Regions from separate parts of the Mesorhizobium sp. M1143 genome, predicted to be linked through region 1. Evidence: predicted binding sites of a transcription regulator. Region 1 holds the regulator's gene; the other holds the start of a gene.
What was found. Region 1 encodes LexA, which represses DNA repair genes until DNA is damaged. Its sites were predicted from a motif close to TGTTCNNNNTGTGTTCNG; they were not measured.

Region 1 (7,790 bases):
CCAACCGCTTCGACGACATGAAGCCGGCCTCCACCGGCAAACCAGTCGGCGGCTATCTGGCACGCATCGTCGATGACGAGATGCGGGAGTTGCCGCGCGGCTCTGCTGGCCGGCTGGCGGTGCGCGGCCCGACCGGCTGCCGCTACATGGCCGATGCCAGGCAAAAGGACTATGTCCGCGACGGCTGGAATCTCACCGGCGATACGTTCACGCAGGACGAGGATGGCTTCTTCCACTTCGCCGCGCGTTCCGACGACATGATCGTCAGCGCCGGCTACAACATCGCCGGCCCCGAGGTCGAAGCGGCGCTGCTCTCGCATCCCGACGTCGCCGAATGCGCGGTGACCGGCGCCGAGGACGGTGAACGCGGCCAGATCGTCGAGGCGCATATCGTGCTTGTGCAAGGTGTTTCGCCGGACGCATTGACCGTCAAACGCCTGCAGGACCACGTCAAGGCAACGATCGCGCCCTACAAATATCCGCGTTCGGTGAAGTTCATCGACGCCTTGCCCAAAACCCAGACCGGCAAGATCCAGCGCTTCCGGTTGCGCGCGGAGAAGAGCAATTGATTAAGCCGCACGATCCGGCGTCCGATGGCGCGCAGATGTCGTTCAAGGAGCGGATGTCCTACAGCGACTATCTGCAGCTGGACAAGGTGCTCGATGCGCAGGCGCCGCTGTCTTCGGCCCATGACGAGATGCTGTTCATCATCCAGCATCAGACATCGGAATTGTGGATGAAGCTCGCTTTGCACGAGATCGGCGCCGCGATCCGCTCGATCCGCGCCGACCGCCTCGAACCGAGCTTCAAGATGCTGTCGCGCGTCGCGCGCATCTTCGAGCAGCTCAACAATGCCTGGGACGTGCTGCGCACGATGACGCCAAGCGAATACACCGAGTTTCGCGACGCGCTCGGCCAATCCTCGGGCTTCCAGTCGTGGCAGTACCGCGCCATCGAGTTCATGGCCGGCAACCGCAACCTAGCCATGCTCGGGCCGCACAAGCACCGGCGCGATCTTACGGACAGGCTGGAAGCGATCCTGGCCACGCCGTCGCTGTACGACGAGGCGCTTCTGCTTTTGGCGCGCAATGGCTTCGACATCGGCGCCGATGCCGGGCGCACGGACTGGCGCGAGACGCGCGGTGAGAACGAAGACGTGCTGGCTGCCTGGCAAACCGTCTACCGCGACCCGCAGCGCTACTGGATGCTCTACGAACTGGCCGAGAAGCTGGTCGACTTCGAGGATTACTTCCGCCGCTGGCGCTTCAACCACGTCACAACGGTCGAGCGCATCATCGGCTTGAAGCGCGGCACCGGCGGCACCTCAGGCGCCTCCTATCTGAAGAAGATGCTGGAGGTCGTGCTGTTTCCGGAGCTCTGGACGGTCCGCACCCGGCTCTAGAGCATTTCACCGTTTAACGGAAACGGCGAAATGCTCTAGCTCTTTGATTGACGCAATTTCGGACGGAAAACCGCTTCACACTTTTCCTGAAATTGCTCTGGTTTCTCACGTAACCGCGGTCTTCACCGCGAAGCGGGCGTCCTGCCAGGCGCCGGTGCGCAGAATATCCTCCAGGACTTCGACCGCCTGCCAGACATCGCCATATCCGACATAGAGCGGCGTGAAGCCGAAACGGATGGTCGACGGCGCCCGGAAATCGCCGATCACGCCGCGCTCGATCAGCGCGCGCATCACCTGATAGCCATGCGGATGGAGGAACGACACCTGGCTGCCGCGCTGGCTGCCGTCGCGAGGACTTTCCAGTTCAAGCCGGTAGGCGCCGCATCTGGCTTCGACGAGCTGGATAAACAGGTCGGTCAGCGCGATGCTTTTTCTGCGCACCGCCGCCATATCGACGTCGTTCCAGATATCGAGCGCGCCCTTGAGCGCCCGCATCGACAGCACCGGCTGCGTTCCGCACAGGAAGCGGCGAATGCCGCTGCCGACGGCAAAGCCCTGCTCGAAGGCAAAGGGCCGCGCATGGCCCCACCAGCCGCTGAGCGGCTGGCTGATATCACCATGGTGGCGCTCGGCCGCGTAGATGAAGGCCGGCGAGCCCGGGCCGCCATTGAGGTATTTGTAGGTGCAGCCGACGGCGAAATCGGCATTGGCACGGTCAAGTTCGACCGGCAAGGCGCCGGCCGTGTGGCAGAGATCCCAGATGATCAGCGCGCCGGCGTCATGTGCCTTGCGCGTCAGCGCCGCCATGTCGCGCAACTGGCCGGATTTGTAGTTGACGTGGTTGACCAGGATGACGGCAACGCTGTCGTCGATCAGCTCCTCGATTGCGGCCGCGTCGACGCCCTCCAGCCGCAGCCGCGTTCCCGGCCGGGTCGAGGCGACGCCTTCGGCCATGTAGAGGTCGGTCGGGAAACTGTCGCCCTCGGCAACGATGACCGACCGATCCGGCCGCATGCCGAGCGCTGCGTGCAGCAGCTTGTAGATGTTGATCGAGGTTGTGTCGCAGACCACCGTCTGCCCATCAGCCGCGCCGATCAGTCGCCCGAGCTGATCTCCGAGTTCCACCGGCATGTTGAACCAGCCGGCGGTGTTCCAGGCGCGAATGAGGTCGTGCGCCCATTCCTGCGTGGCGGCCTGCTGCAGTTCGCTGAAGACGACCGCTGACGCGGCGCCCAGGGAATTGCCGTCGAGATAAATCACGCCTTGCGGCAAGACAAAGCGTTCACGCATGGAGCGCAGCGGATCGGCGGCATCCATTGCTTCGATTGTAGCGAGATCGGGTGTCGTGCTCATGATCCGGCGCCCCTCCATGGACAAACGCGCGCGGCGGAGCCTGCCGCCCAAACATGCCGGCGATCTTGAGTGGTCGCCCTTGAACTGTCAAACATTATATATAATTCACCCATTGAAAGGCTTTGATATATAATGATCCGCCCGAGCGTTTATGTCTGATGGATCACGATGCTGGATGACGAGCAGACCTCGAAGACGGAAGTGGCCTATCGCCTGCTCAGGCGCGATATTCTTGCGACCCGGCTGGCGCCTGCCGCGCCGTTGAAGCTGAGCACGCTGCGCAACACCTACGGCATCGGCTGGACGCCGTTGCGCGAGGCGCTGTCGCGGCTGGAGGCGGAACGGCTTGTGACCGCCATCAGCAACCGCGGGTTTGCGGTCGCTCCCGTCTCTCGGGCGGAGCTCGAGGATTTGGCGCGTGCGCGGCTGGTGGTCGAACTGCCCCTGCTGGTGGAATCGATCGAGAAGGGCGACCGTGAGTGGGAAGACGCGGTCGTTGCCGCCCACTATCGTCTCTCACGGTGCGGGTCTGTTCTCGACGATCCATCGGATGATGCGGTCGACGCGTGGTACGAAAAACACGATGCCTTCCATGCGGCGCTGCTCAGTGCCGCGACATCCAGCTGGCTGCTGCGCTTCAATGCAACGATTTCCGACCAATTGCATCGCCATCACCGCTTTCTGGGTCTGGCCCCGACGCTGCGCGCCGCCGCCGGCCGCACGGACGGACACCGGAAGGCCGTGGCGGCCCTGCGCGACGCCGTGGCGATCGAACACCATACCGCCCTGATGGAAGCGGCCCTCGATCGCGACGTCGAACGTGCGAAAACTCTGATGACCGCTCACATCGGCTACACGCTGCGGGTCTATGCCCAGAGAGAACCCCGCGCGGATGCTGCGCAGCCCCGTCCGAAAAGGAAGCGGCGATCGTAGCCGACGACGCAGGGCACTTTGTCTTCGTTTCACCCCGTTGCTGGCAACTGGGCGCAGGCGGCGCTCGCAGCGCCGAACGTTACGCTGAACAAAACGTCAACACATTCATTAAACTTTAAAAGGTTGCGGAACACAACTGGAACAGATAGTGTTTGTTCTGGGTTTGTTTTTTCTGATTCTGGTTTCAGAACCCTTGGGGGCCGCGATGCTGACGCGCAAACAACATGAGCTTCTGATGTTCATCCATGAACGCCTGAAGGAGAGCGGAATCCCGCCGTCCTTCGACGAGATGAAGGAAGCGCTCGACCTCGCCTCCAAGTCCGGCATCCACCGCCTGATCACGGCGCTTGAGGAGCGCGGTTTCATTCGCCGGCTGCCGAACCGGGCGCGCGCGCTGGAAGTGCTGCGGCTGCCCGACTCGATCGCACCAGGCCTCAACGCGGCGAGGAAGTTTTCGCCGAGCGTCATTCAGGGCAGTCTTGGTCAAGCCGGCCAAGGGCAAGGCGGCCAAGGACAAGGCGGGATGGGCCAAGGCGGGATGGGCCAAGGCGGTCTCGGCCGCCAGATCAAGGCGGGCTCGCCGTCGCGTTCGATGTCTGCCGGCAATGACGATGCCGTTTCCGCGATTTCAATCCCGGTGATGGGACGCATCGCCGCCGGCGTGCCGATCGACGCCATCCAGCATCAGACCCATTCGATCTCGGTGCCGCCCGACATGATCATGGGCGGTGAACACTACGCGCTCGAGGTCAAGGGCGATTCGATGATCGAGGCCGGCATTTTCGATGGCGACACGGTCATCATCCGCAATGCCGACACAGCCAGCCCCGGCGAGATCGTGGTGGCGTTGGTCGACGATGAGGAAGCGACCCTGAAACGCTTCCGCCGCAAGGGCGCCTCGATCGCCCTGGAAGCCGCCAACCCGGCCTACGAGACCCGCATTTTTGGACCGGACAGGGTGAAGGTGCAGGGCAAGCTTGTCGGATTGATCCGGCGCTACTGAGCCGGCTTGGGTTTGTACTTTTCACGCTGGTTGTAAGGCGGCAGGCCGCGCGCGTCGCGGGAGAAGCGGCGTTGCTCGTGCCAGGGGCGATACGGCTTGTCGACGGCGAACCGGATGGTTGGCGCTGCCGCTGCCGATTGCGGATCGAAGAAGACGGCGGCGCTGCCGTCGCGGGCCAGCTGTTTCTTCGTCACGACCAGGACCAGCGGGTCGCGGCACGGATTGTAGGCGGTGGCGTCATCGATGACGATCAGGCTCGCGAAGGCACAGGCCGGCCGCGCCGTCTTGCGGTCTTTCGCAAGAGCTACAATGGCTCCGGAAGGGTGTCGAGCGATACAGAGATCGCCGGTGCAATAGAAGGGCGAGCCGGGCGGCAGATCGAGCGGATCGAGATCGAACCGCGTATCTGTTGCCTCGAAAATCTCGGGCGGGATAATGGTTTCGGCCCGCAGCGCCCGTTTCCAATTGTCCGTGGTGAATTCGTTGGAGCGTTCGCGGTTGAGGGCGAGTTCGCCGCCACCGATCTGCATGGCCACCAAATGTGCGTCCTCGGATATGAGCACGTCGGGCGTAAGCACCTGCGGCACCGTCAACAGGCCGGCCAGCGCGAAAGGCACGGCCGCCAGCCTGAGCCAGGTGGTGGCCATGGTGGCGATGACGAGGGCGACTGCCACCAACAGCACCGAGCGGATGGAGATCAGCCCGACGGCGTCGACCGGCGAGCGCTCGGAAATCCAGGCCGATATAGCGATCATCGCCATCAGACCCTTGCCCATCACATAGAGGAACGGCCCGTCGGCGCCGAACGGCATCGCCAGTGCGCTGAGCACGGCAAAGGGCATGACGATCAACGAAACAATCGGCATCACGGCCAGATTGGCGATCAGGCTGAGCGGCGACACACGCTGAAAATGCCAGATGGCGAACAGCAAGGTTGCACTGCCGGCGATGATCGAGGTCATGGCGAGGCCGCCCATGGCCAGCGCGAATTTTCGCGACAGGAAGCCGACGAAGGAGCGCTTTGCCAGCGGCGTTCTCACCTTGTCGGCGCGGTAATCGGCCCAGCCGGCATAGGCGCCGACAAGGGCGGCGGTGGCGGCAAACGACATCTGGAAGCTGGGACCGACCACCTCGTGCGGCGACACCAGGATGACGGCAATGGCGGAGATCGCCAGATTGCGCATGGTGAGTGCGGCGCGATCAAACAGCACGGCGACAAGCATGACCGCCAGCATGATGAAGCTGCGCTCGGCGGCAACCACGACGCCTGAAATAACGAGATAGGCGGCGATCGAGACAAGCGCTGCCGCGGCCGCATATTTCTTCACCGGCCGGCGCGAAGAGAAAACGGGAAACAGCGCAAAGGCGCCACGCAGCAACGCCATGATGGTGCCGGCAACCAGCGCCATGTGCAGGCCGGAGATGGAGATGATGTGGTAGATGCCGGTGCGCCGCATCGCTTCGTTGACCTCGTCCGGGATGCCGGCGCGCACGCCGACAATCAGCGCCGCGGCAATCTCGCCTTCGGCGCCGCCGATCTTGCCCCTGATATGGTCGGCAATGTTTTCGCGCGCGTTCTCGATTGCCGAGGAGAGCCGTGCGGTCAGCGGCGGCGGTCCCTGCGTAGCAATGGTTTTCGGATTGCCGAGAAAGAAGCCGCTGCCGCCGATACCGGTGAAATAGCTGTCGAAGGAGAAATCGTAGCTCTCCGGCCGCACCGGACCGGTCGGCGGCAACAGCCTGGCATAGCCGGTGATCAGGGAGCCGGCGGTCATATCGGCGGGAACGGTCCGCGCCGAGAGCCTGACCCGCTCCGGGGCGTAGCGCAGCTCGGGGTAAGCGGTCGAAACCACGTCGAGCGTCAGCCTGATGCGGCCGCTTTCCATCTGTTCGAGACTGACGACGCGGCCGGTCAGCCGTGTCTGAATCTCGGAGCCGAGCATCTGCGTTCCGGCGCGCCAGGTCTCGACCTTGGCGGCGACGACGCCGAGCGCGCACAGCATCGCGGCCATGCAGAACAGATGCGTCCTCGGCCGCGATCGCGTGGCGACAGCGCAACATGTCGCCAGCACCACAATGGCGATTGGCTGCGCAAAGCCCGGCTCGCCGGCCAGCGAGAAGTAGACGATGACGCCGGCTGCCAGGAAAACCGGGACCAGCAGGAAGGCGACGCCCCGGTCGAGCTCCGTGTCGGCAGCCACGGCAAGGCTGCGGCGGAGCGCGGGCCATGACGGGCGGCGAAGCCGTCTGCGCAGTCGGGCGATAGATCCGGGCGCTGTGACTTGCGCCGGCAACGCGTCACCGGGCAGCGCGGGCGCTATGCCGGGATGCGGCTCAGGCAGCGCGAGGGGCAGCGGCTCGGCATAGGGACTATCGGCAAACAGCGAGCGTTCGCTGACGCTTGCCTCGCCGCCTTCGCCTTCCTTCGTGCCCCGGCCACGTCCAGCCATCGGGTCTGCCCCTTGCGCCCCAGACCTCCTATGCTACATGAACGCGCAAAGCGCGAAAGTCCGTGCGGTCGCATCCACCGCGCCGGAATTGACCCGCCAAGGACGCTCAATCCTCAATCATATCCCGGCCCTCCGCCCTCAGGCGAGCAAGCCCATCGTGCATTGCCTTCAATTGTTCCGGTGTATGACCCTGCCATTCAGCGAGCTCCCCCAGGATGAGCAACGGATCACGGGAGCGGTAGGATTTCGTCGGATTGCCGGGAAATTTTTTATCGGTCAGGTTAGGGTCATCCATAAAAAACCCTGTCGGCTTTACGATGTAAATCCTTTGACGACCGTCACCCGTTGCAAGCTCTGCTCCCCAGATGGCGGCTTCCAGTGTCTGGGTGAAATAGATCCATGACAGTGGTTTACCTCTGAAATTGGAAGGGTGGCCGACGCTCAGCAGATCCCCGGGTTTCAAATCCGCCCGGGTACCATGGTAGAACGGATCACCCTCCGTATGGTCGGCGTTGCTGGTCATCGGGAGCCCTTCTTTCAATCATTCCTCCTTCGTGGCGAGACCGGACCGCACACAGTTGCTGTGTTCACGATAATGATTGCAGAAGGTCAATATGCGTGACCAAGCCAACGCTGTCACGGCGGCGTT
Region 2 (7,790 bases), on a different contig from region 1:
ATGCGGGCGCGGGACGACAGAATGTCGAGGTAATCCTTGATCTCGTCGCCGATGGTGTTCAGCTCGTCGGCGATTTCGTCACGGCCGAGCGCAGTCAGGCGCTGCAGGCGCAGTTCGAGGATGGCGCGCGCCTGTTCCTCGGACAGGTTGTAGGTGCCATCCTCATTGATGCGATGGCGCGGATCGTCGATCAGCAGAATCAATGACTCGACGTCGCCGGAGGGCCAGCGCCGCTCCATCAACTGCTCGCGCGCCGTCTGCGGATCGGGCGCGGTGCGGATCAGCTTGATCACTTCGTCGATGTTGGCGACGGCTATGGCGAGACCGACCAATACATGGGCACGGTCACGCGCCTTGCGCAGCAGGAACTTCGTGCGCCGGCTAATCACCTCTTCGCGGAAGCCGACAAATGCCTTTAGCATGTCGGTCAGGTTCATCACTTCCGGCTTGCCGCCGTTCAGCGCCACCATATTGGCGCCGAAGGAGGTCTGCAGCGGCGTGAAGCGGTAAAGCTGGTTGAGAATGACGTCGGCGACAGCGTCGCGCTTCAGCTCGATGACGACGCGGTAGCCCTGGCGGTCGCTTTCGTCGCGAATGTCGGAAATGCCTTCGATGCGCTTGTCGCGCACCAGCTCGGCCATTTTCTCGATCATCGAGGCCTTGTTCACCTGGTACGGGACTTCCGTGATGATGATCGATTCACGGTCGTTGCCGCGCTGTTCGACATTGACCTTGCCGCGCATGACGATGGAGCCACGGCCCGTCGCATAGGCGCTGTAGATGCCGGAACGGCCGAGCACGATGCCGCCGGTCGGGAAATCGGGACCCGGAATGATCTCCATCAGCGCCGGCAAATCGATCGCCGGATTGTCGATGATGGCGATGGCGCCGTTGCAGATCTCGGCCAGATTATGCGGCGGAATATTGGTGGCCATGCCGACGGCAATGCCGCCGGAACCGTTGACCAGAAGGTTGGGGAAGCGAGCCGGCAGCACCTTCGGCTCGGTGTCGGAGGCGTCATAAGTCTCCTGGAAATCGACGGTTTCCTTGTCGATGTCCTCCAGCAGCTCATGTGCGACCTTGGTCAGCCGCGATTCGGTGTAGCGCATCGCCGCCGGCGGATCGCCGTCGATGGAGCCGAAATTACCCTGCCCGTCGATCAGCGGAACGCGCAGCGACCAGTCCTGCGCCATGCGCACTAAGGCGTCGTAGATCGAGGCGTCGCCATGCGGATGGTATTTACCCATCACGTCGGCGACCGGGCGGGCCGACTTCACATATTTGCGGTTCCAGTGATAGCCGCTCTCATGCGCCGCATAGAGAATGCGGCGGTGCACCGGCTTCAGGCCGTCGCGCACATCGGGCAGCGCACGGCTGACGATCACGCTCATGGCATAAGAGAGGTAGGAGCTCTGCATCTCCTCGATGATGGAGATGGGCTCGATGCCGGTGGGGCCGCCGTCGGCGCCGCGCGGGGGTTTTTGGTCGGTCAAATCGGATCACAATCTAATCAGGAATCATTGACCGCTTATATAGGAAGCACGGCCGAAACTCCAATATTCGTGGTGCTTTTCCAATGACGATTTCAGCGGTAAATTCAAATGGATACCTCTGATTGCGACGATTTGGCCATAACGCATTCGCCGCCGCCAGGGGCAAAAGCCTGCGAAGGACAGTTTTCCAAGCCAGAACGTATCAGGAGGCAGGCGGACGCATTAGCGGGTAGCCATCCGCCGGGCGCGATAGTCGCCGGGCGTTTCGCCCATGACGCGCCGGAAACGGCGGTTGAACGTCGACAAATCGTTGAAACCGGCCTCGAAGGCGATTGCCGAGATGGCATCGCCTGACATGCGCAGCCGCACCGCCGCGCGGTGCAGCCGGGTTCTCAGCAGAAACTGATAGGGCGTCATGCCGGCGACCTGCCGGAAGGTGCGCAGGAAATGATACGGGCTGGTCGCCGTCGCGCAGGCAAGCTCGGAAAGCGAGACCGGCCTGTCGGCATTGAGCTCGATCTGCCGCACCGCCTCGGCAACCCGTTTCTGGTCGCGGCGGCTCGGCGGTCGAACGCCAGGCACCGCATCGCTGGCGACGGGCAGTGCTGCGCCGGCAACTGCCAGTGCTGCACCGGCAATTCGCAGGCCAAGCTCTTCAAAGGCGTCGATGTCGACCATCTCGCGCGCCGCTTCCGCCTCGGCCAGCAGCGATGCGAGCGCCGGCAAAGGCGGCATATGCGGCACGCCGAAGGCGAGCTTGCTCGCGCCGGGCACGTCGCTGGCGATGCGGTCGAGATAGGCCGGAGCGAAGTGGAAGGACAGGCAACGGTCGCCGGCGCCATGCTCATGCCCGCATTCATAGCAGGCGCCGACATTGCCTAGCAGGATTGCGCCCGGCGCCAGCATGGCGGCGCCTTGCCTGGTGCGGTAGCGGAAGGTGCCGCTGGTGACAGCGGCAACGCAGAAGGTGTCGTGCGCCTCCTCGAACGGGCGGTCGCCGGCGCCGGCCGTGCACAGCACGTCGGACACATGCCAGCCCTGCCCCGATGCCAGGTTTTGTTCGCTCGTCGTCATGGCTTGAAAGATAGCAATTTTTCCCAAGCGCGACACCCTGCCGGGGCCTATCGCTTGCAGCCTCCTGACACAACGAAGGCAGCAAGTATGATCGGTACATGCTCCTTTGCCGAAGCGCTCCACAGCGACGGCCCCAACCCCGGTCTGGCTGACAAGCTTGATCTCTACGGCCGCTTCGTCGGCGCCTGGACATTCGATGCCACGCGCCATCTCGAGGACGGCACGGTTCTCACCGGACGCGGCGAGGTGCATTTCGGCTGGGTCCTGGAAGGCAGGGCGATCCAGGATGTATGGATCCTGCCCGCGCGGGATGCCGGCCCCTCGCCTTCTCTCGGCAAATGGACTTTCTATGGCACAACGCTGCGGGCCTATGATCCCGGCTCGGATGCCTGGCACATCTTCTGGAGCGACCCGCGCAACCAATACTACAGCCGCCAGCTTGGTCGCGCCGAAGGCGACACGATTGTGCAGGTCGGCGCCGACGGCACTGGTTCCTCGGTCCGCTGGAGCTTTTCGCGCATCACGAAAGACAGCTTCCGCTGGCTCGGCGAGCGTTCGCACGACGATGGCAAGACATGGCGTCTCGAAGTCGAGTTCCTGGCGCGCCGCGTCGCCCACGACTGATGACGCAACATATTGCAAAAAGGTGACCAAAAGCATGCTTGACCATGTCTCGATCGGCGTCCGCGACACCAACGTTTCGAAGCCCTTCTACGATGCCGCGCTAAAGCCGCTCGGTTATTCCTGCCTCAGCCAGTCGCCAGGCTCACTGGGTTATGGTGCGCAAGCCGTCGCGCTGTGGGTGAACGACGCGGAGCGGCCAGTGCCATCGGACGAGAAGTCCGGTCTGCATTTCTGCTTTGCCGCGCCGACGAGGCAGAGTGTCGTCGCCTTCCATGCCGCCGCCTTGCGTGCAGGCGGCAGCGACAATGGCGCGCCGGGCCTGCGCGCCGAATATGGCGAGAACTATTACGCTGCCTTCGTCGTCGATCCCGACGGCTATCGCCGGGAGGCCTATTGCAACGCTGCCGCCTAACACTGACGCCGTCTCCGGTATCGCCATGTCAGACGGTTCCCACCGGTCGGGCTTTGCTCTACCACTATGGTGGCGCAGGGGTCCGGCCCGGCGGGAGGGGTCAGCGATGCCGAGTTTCGACAGCCTGTTCAACGCCTTCGTCACCATTCTGGTGACCATCGACCCGCCAGGTCTCGCGCCGCTCTTCCTCGCGGTGACACGCGGCATGAACCGCGAGGAACGTCAGCAGGTTTCGGTGCGCGCCTCGATCATCGGCTTCCTCGTGATGGCGTTGTTTGCGGTGGCCGGGGCGTCCATCCTGTCGGTGTTCGGCATCACGCTGCCGGCTTTCCGTGTCGCCGGCGGGTTTTTGCTGTTCTTCATCGCTTTCGAAATGGTGTTTGAGCGCCGCCAGGACCGCAAGGAGAAGATCGGCGACGTCGCCATCACCAAGGACATGATCCACAACATCGCGGCCTTCCCGCTGGCGATCCCGCTGATCGCCGGCCCCGGTGCGATTTCGGCGACTGTGCTACTGTCGGGCTCGTTTCAGGGTTTTGCAGCACAAGCGGCGCTGGTCGGCATCATCTTCGTCTGCCTTGCCATCACCTATCTGGTGTTCGTGCTGTCGGAGCGCATCGACCGCATCCTCGGCCAGACCGGCCGCTCGATCCTCACCCGCCTGCTCGGCGTCATCCTGGCCGCGCTTGCGGTTCAGTTCGTCGCGGATGGCATCAAGGCGCTGATGGCGGGGTAAGCGGCAGCCCCTACTCCACCGCCGTATCGACGACCTCGAAATCGTGAGTGATGACAGCCGTCTTGGCCAGCATGGCCGAGGCCGAGCAGTATTTCTCGATCGACAGGTTGATGGCGCGCTGGACCTTGTCGCGCGACAGCGCGTGGCCCGTGACGATGAAATGCATATGGATGCGGGTGAAGACTTTGGGGTCGGTTTCGGCCCGGTCGGCGTCGAGTTCTACAACACAGTCCTCGATCGCCTCGCGGCCTTTTTCGAGGATGTGGACGACATCATAGGCCGAGCAGCCGCCGGTGCCGATCAGCACCAGCTCCATCGGGCTCGGACCTGGCGTCTTGCCTTCCGGCCCGGGGGCGGTCCCCAGCACCAGTTTGTGGCCGCTGCCGGACTCGCCGACGAAGGTGCGCTCCTCGACCCATTTAATCCGTGCTTTCACGGCAATCTTCCTTTCAGAAAGCGTCACTGGCCGAAGACGACCGTGTGCATGATCCGCCCCGGCAGCAGCGTGAACACGCCGGCGCCGATCAGGGCGAAAACATACAGCGATATCATCACCCTGCGATGTTTGGCGACCCGATGCATATGCGCGTGCCAGACCGCAAGCGGCACGGCGATCAACACTAAAATCGACAAGAGATGGATCGGGCTGAACGGACCGACGAGGCGTATCTGCTGGATCCAGAAACTGGAGATGGCGACGACCATCATCAGCGCCGCCCAGGCATAGCCGACGACACGATGGCGCGTCGTGCCTTTCGGCAGTGCCAGTTGCGTAGCGCCAATGGCCAGCGCGGCAAGGGCCGCGAAGGCGTACCATGGAATGGGAGGGCGCGCCGACAGAAGCGGTCCGAGCGACATCGCGCCCTCTCCTCAGATATCGCTGACTATCGTCAGCTCAGAACGGGATTTCGTCGTCCAGTTCGCGCGACGAGCCGCCGCCACCGCCGCCCTTGGAACCGCCGCCACCGCTGTTGCCGCCGCGATTGAAGCTCTCATTGGGGCCAGACTGGCCGAAATCCGAGCCACGGCTCGCGCCGCCGCCGCCGGCATAGTTGCCGACCTGACCGCCGCCCTCGCCGCGAGAATCGAGCATCTGCAGCTCGCCGCGGAATTTCTGCAACACGACTTCGGTCGTGTACTTGTCGGCGCCGGTCTGGTCTTGCCATTTGCGTGTCTGCAGCTGGCCTTCGACGTAAACCTTCATGCCCTTCTTCAGGTACTGCTCGGCGACCTTGGCGATCTGGTCATTGAAAATGACCACGTTGTGCCATTCGGTCTTTTCCTTGCGCTCGCCGGAGTTCTTGTCGCGCCAGCTTTCCGACGTGGCGATGCGGATGTTGACGACCGGATCACCGGAATTCAGGCGGCGGATTTCAGGGTCCGCGCCGAGGTTACCGACCAGAATGACCTTGTTGACGCTACCCGCCATGACACTTCTCCGTGCTCATCCGAAACAAATTTCAAGTCGTTCACCTTACAGGCCGCGCACAATCCTGGCTTGCCGCGGCTGGCTTTTCCCACAAGGTTTTTGTTCCCTTTTCGTTCCTATACTGTTAACCACGGATTGTCAAGGAATGGCAGCAATCGCGGACGCGGGCGCGTGGATTTAGCTGACACGCAGGGGCGAGAAGCGGTGTCGTCAGCGCCGTTTTTTAGCTGGTCGCAACGGACCGAAAAAGCCGCTCCACTCCATGCCCATGCCATGGGCGCGCTGCGCGATCACGGTTGGCGCCGACATCAGCCCGACTGCAGGTTCAGATTTCAGAGCCGGGTCATTCAGCAATTTCCCGATCGCGCGCCCGTGCCACCACACCTGAGCGACGAGCGCCGCTACCACCGCGATTAGGCCCCAGGTCCCCAATCCTTCGCCGAAGATGTAAATCCCGTATGGCGGCGATAGCGCCGTACCCAGCTTGGCCAACAAGATCACGGCCACGAAACCGATGACGGCGATCGCTCCTATACCGAGTACGAGGCGGCGATAGAGCCTCAGAGCCTCGTTGAGGTTCTCGGCGGACGAAAGATCGACGTTGGAATTCATAAATACTACTCCTGCCTCGCGATGATCGGCCCATCTTGTTCCCCACGGCTTAGAGGCCCGGCAGGATCCAATCAATACGCGGCATTCAAAACACCCCTTGCCAAATCGATAAGTATCGACTTATGCTTTTGCCATGATCGAAGCAGAGATTTTTCGCGCCCTGGCCGACCCGACGCGACGCGCCGTCTACGAGCGGCTGACTTCCGGCGAGATGAGCGTGTCGGAGTTGCGCACCGGCATGAGCGTGTCGCAGCCGGCGGTGTCGCAGCACCTTGCCGTGCTGCGCGGCGCAGGCCTAGTCAGCGAAAGACGCGCCGGCCGCAACGCCTACTATCGCGCCGATCCGCAAGGGCTCGAGCCGCTGCTCGGCTGGATCGAACGCTACCGCGCATTCTGGCCGGAGCGCATCGAAAGACTGAAGGTCGTTTTGAAGGACATGGACCAATGACCGACGAAAAGCAGACGCAGACCGCCAAAGATGCCCTCGCCTTCGAATGCGATCTGCCGGACGCACCGGAAAAAGTGTGGCGGGCACTGACCGTGCCGGACCTCTTGGCGGAATGGATGATGCCGAACGACATCAATCCGGAAACCGGCAGCCGCTTTGCCTTTGCCGGGCCTGAGAAGCCGATCGAGTGCGAAGTGCTCGATGCCGAACCGGGGCGCCTGCTGCGCTATTCCTGGCGCGAGCGTTCCGGCGACGCCGACCGCGAGGAGCTGGGGAGCATCGTCACCTTCACACTCGCCCGCACCGTTTCCGGCGGCACGCATCTGCGCATCGTCCACGACGGGTTTGTCCTGACGCCTGCGGTCGCGATGGCCGGCGCCGGCTGCCGGCTCTGGCTGCGCGCATACAAGCCCAAGCGGCCTGTCGCCGCCAACGCGCCACGCCTGTTGCTGCGCGCCGCCTGAACCGGAAAAATCAAAACGGAGACAATGAGATGAGCGGCTTTGCCAATCTGGTGCCGATGGTGATCGAGCAATCGAGCCGCGGCGAACGCGCCTTCGACATTTTCTCGCGGCTGCTGCGCGAGCGCATCATCTTCGTCAATGGCGAGATCAATGACGGCATGTCGGCGCTGGTCTGCGCCCAGCTCCTGTCGCTGGAATCGGACAATCCCGACAAGGAGATCTCGCTCTACATCAACTCGCCGGGCGGCGTGGTGACCAGCGGTTTCGCCATCTACGACACGATGCAATATGTCAGCTGCCCGGTGTCGACGGTGTGCATGGGCTTTGCCGCGTCGATGGCCTCCTTCCTGCTGATGGCGGGAACGCCGGGGCGGCGCATCGCGCTGCCCAATGCCAGCATCGTGCTGCATCAGCCTTTGGGCGGCTTCCAGGGCCAGGCCTCCGACATCCAGCGTCACGCCGAAGGCATTTTGCGCACCAAGCGGCACATGGCCGACC

Region 2: the regulator LexA is predicted to act here: its motif matches at 5,869-5,886, upstream of ssb (single-stranded DNA-binding protein).

Annotation. Positions count from the first base shown of each region.
Region 1 is NZ_JAMYMJ010000025.1:58,217-66,006, forward strand. Features, by position in the region: gene NKH35_RS18075 (AMP-binding protein) at 1-569, shown strand, start outside; gene kynA (tryptophan 2,3-dioxygenase) at 566-1,402, shown strand; gene kynU (kynureninase) at 1,508-2,755, opposite strand; gene NKH35_RS18090 (GntR family transcriptional regulator) at 2,924-3,688, shown strand; gene lexA (transcriptional repressor LexA) at 3,894-4,691, shown strand; gene NKH35_RS18100 (ComEC/Rec2 family competence protein) at 4,685-7,141, opposite strand; gene arr (NAD(+)--rifampin ADP-ribosyltransferase) at 7,248-7,664, opposite strand.
Region 2 is NZ_JAMYMJ010000015.1:26,463-34,252, reverse strand. Features, by position in the region: gene gyrA (DNA gyrase subunit A) at 1-1,493, opposite strand, end outside; gene NKH35_RS13325 (helix-turn-helix transcriptional regulator) at 1,716-2,567, opposite strand; gene NKH35_RS13320 (hypothetical protein) at 2,655-3,191, shown strand; gene NKH35_RS13315 (VOC family protein) at 3,226-3,603, shown strand; gene NKH35_RS13310 (MarC family protein) at 3,710-4,339, shown strand; gene NKH35_RS13305 (OsmC family protein) at 4,350-4,775, opposite strand; gene NKH35_RS13300 (DUF2306 domain-containing protein) at 4,799-5,197, opposite strand; gene ssb (single-stranded DNA-binding protein) at 5,235-5,768, opposite strand; gene NKH35_RS13290 (hypothetical protein) at 5,979-6,380, opposite strand; gene NKH35_RS13285 (ArsR/SmtB family transcription factor) at 6,514-6,828, shown strand; gene NKH35_RS13280 (SRPBCC family protein) at 6,825-7,292, shown strand; gene NKH35_RS13275 (ATP-dependent Clp protease proteolytic subunit) at 7,322-7,790, shown strand, end outside.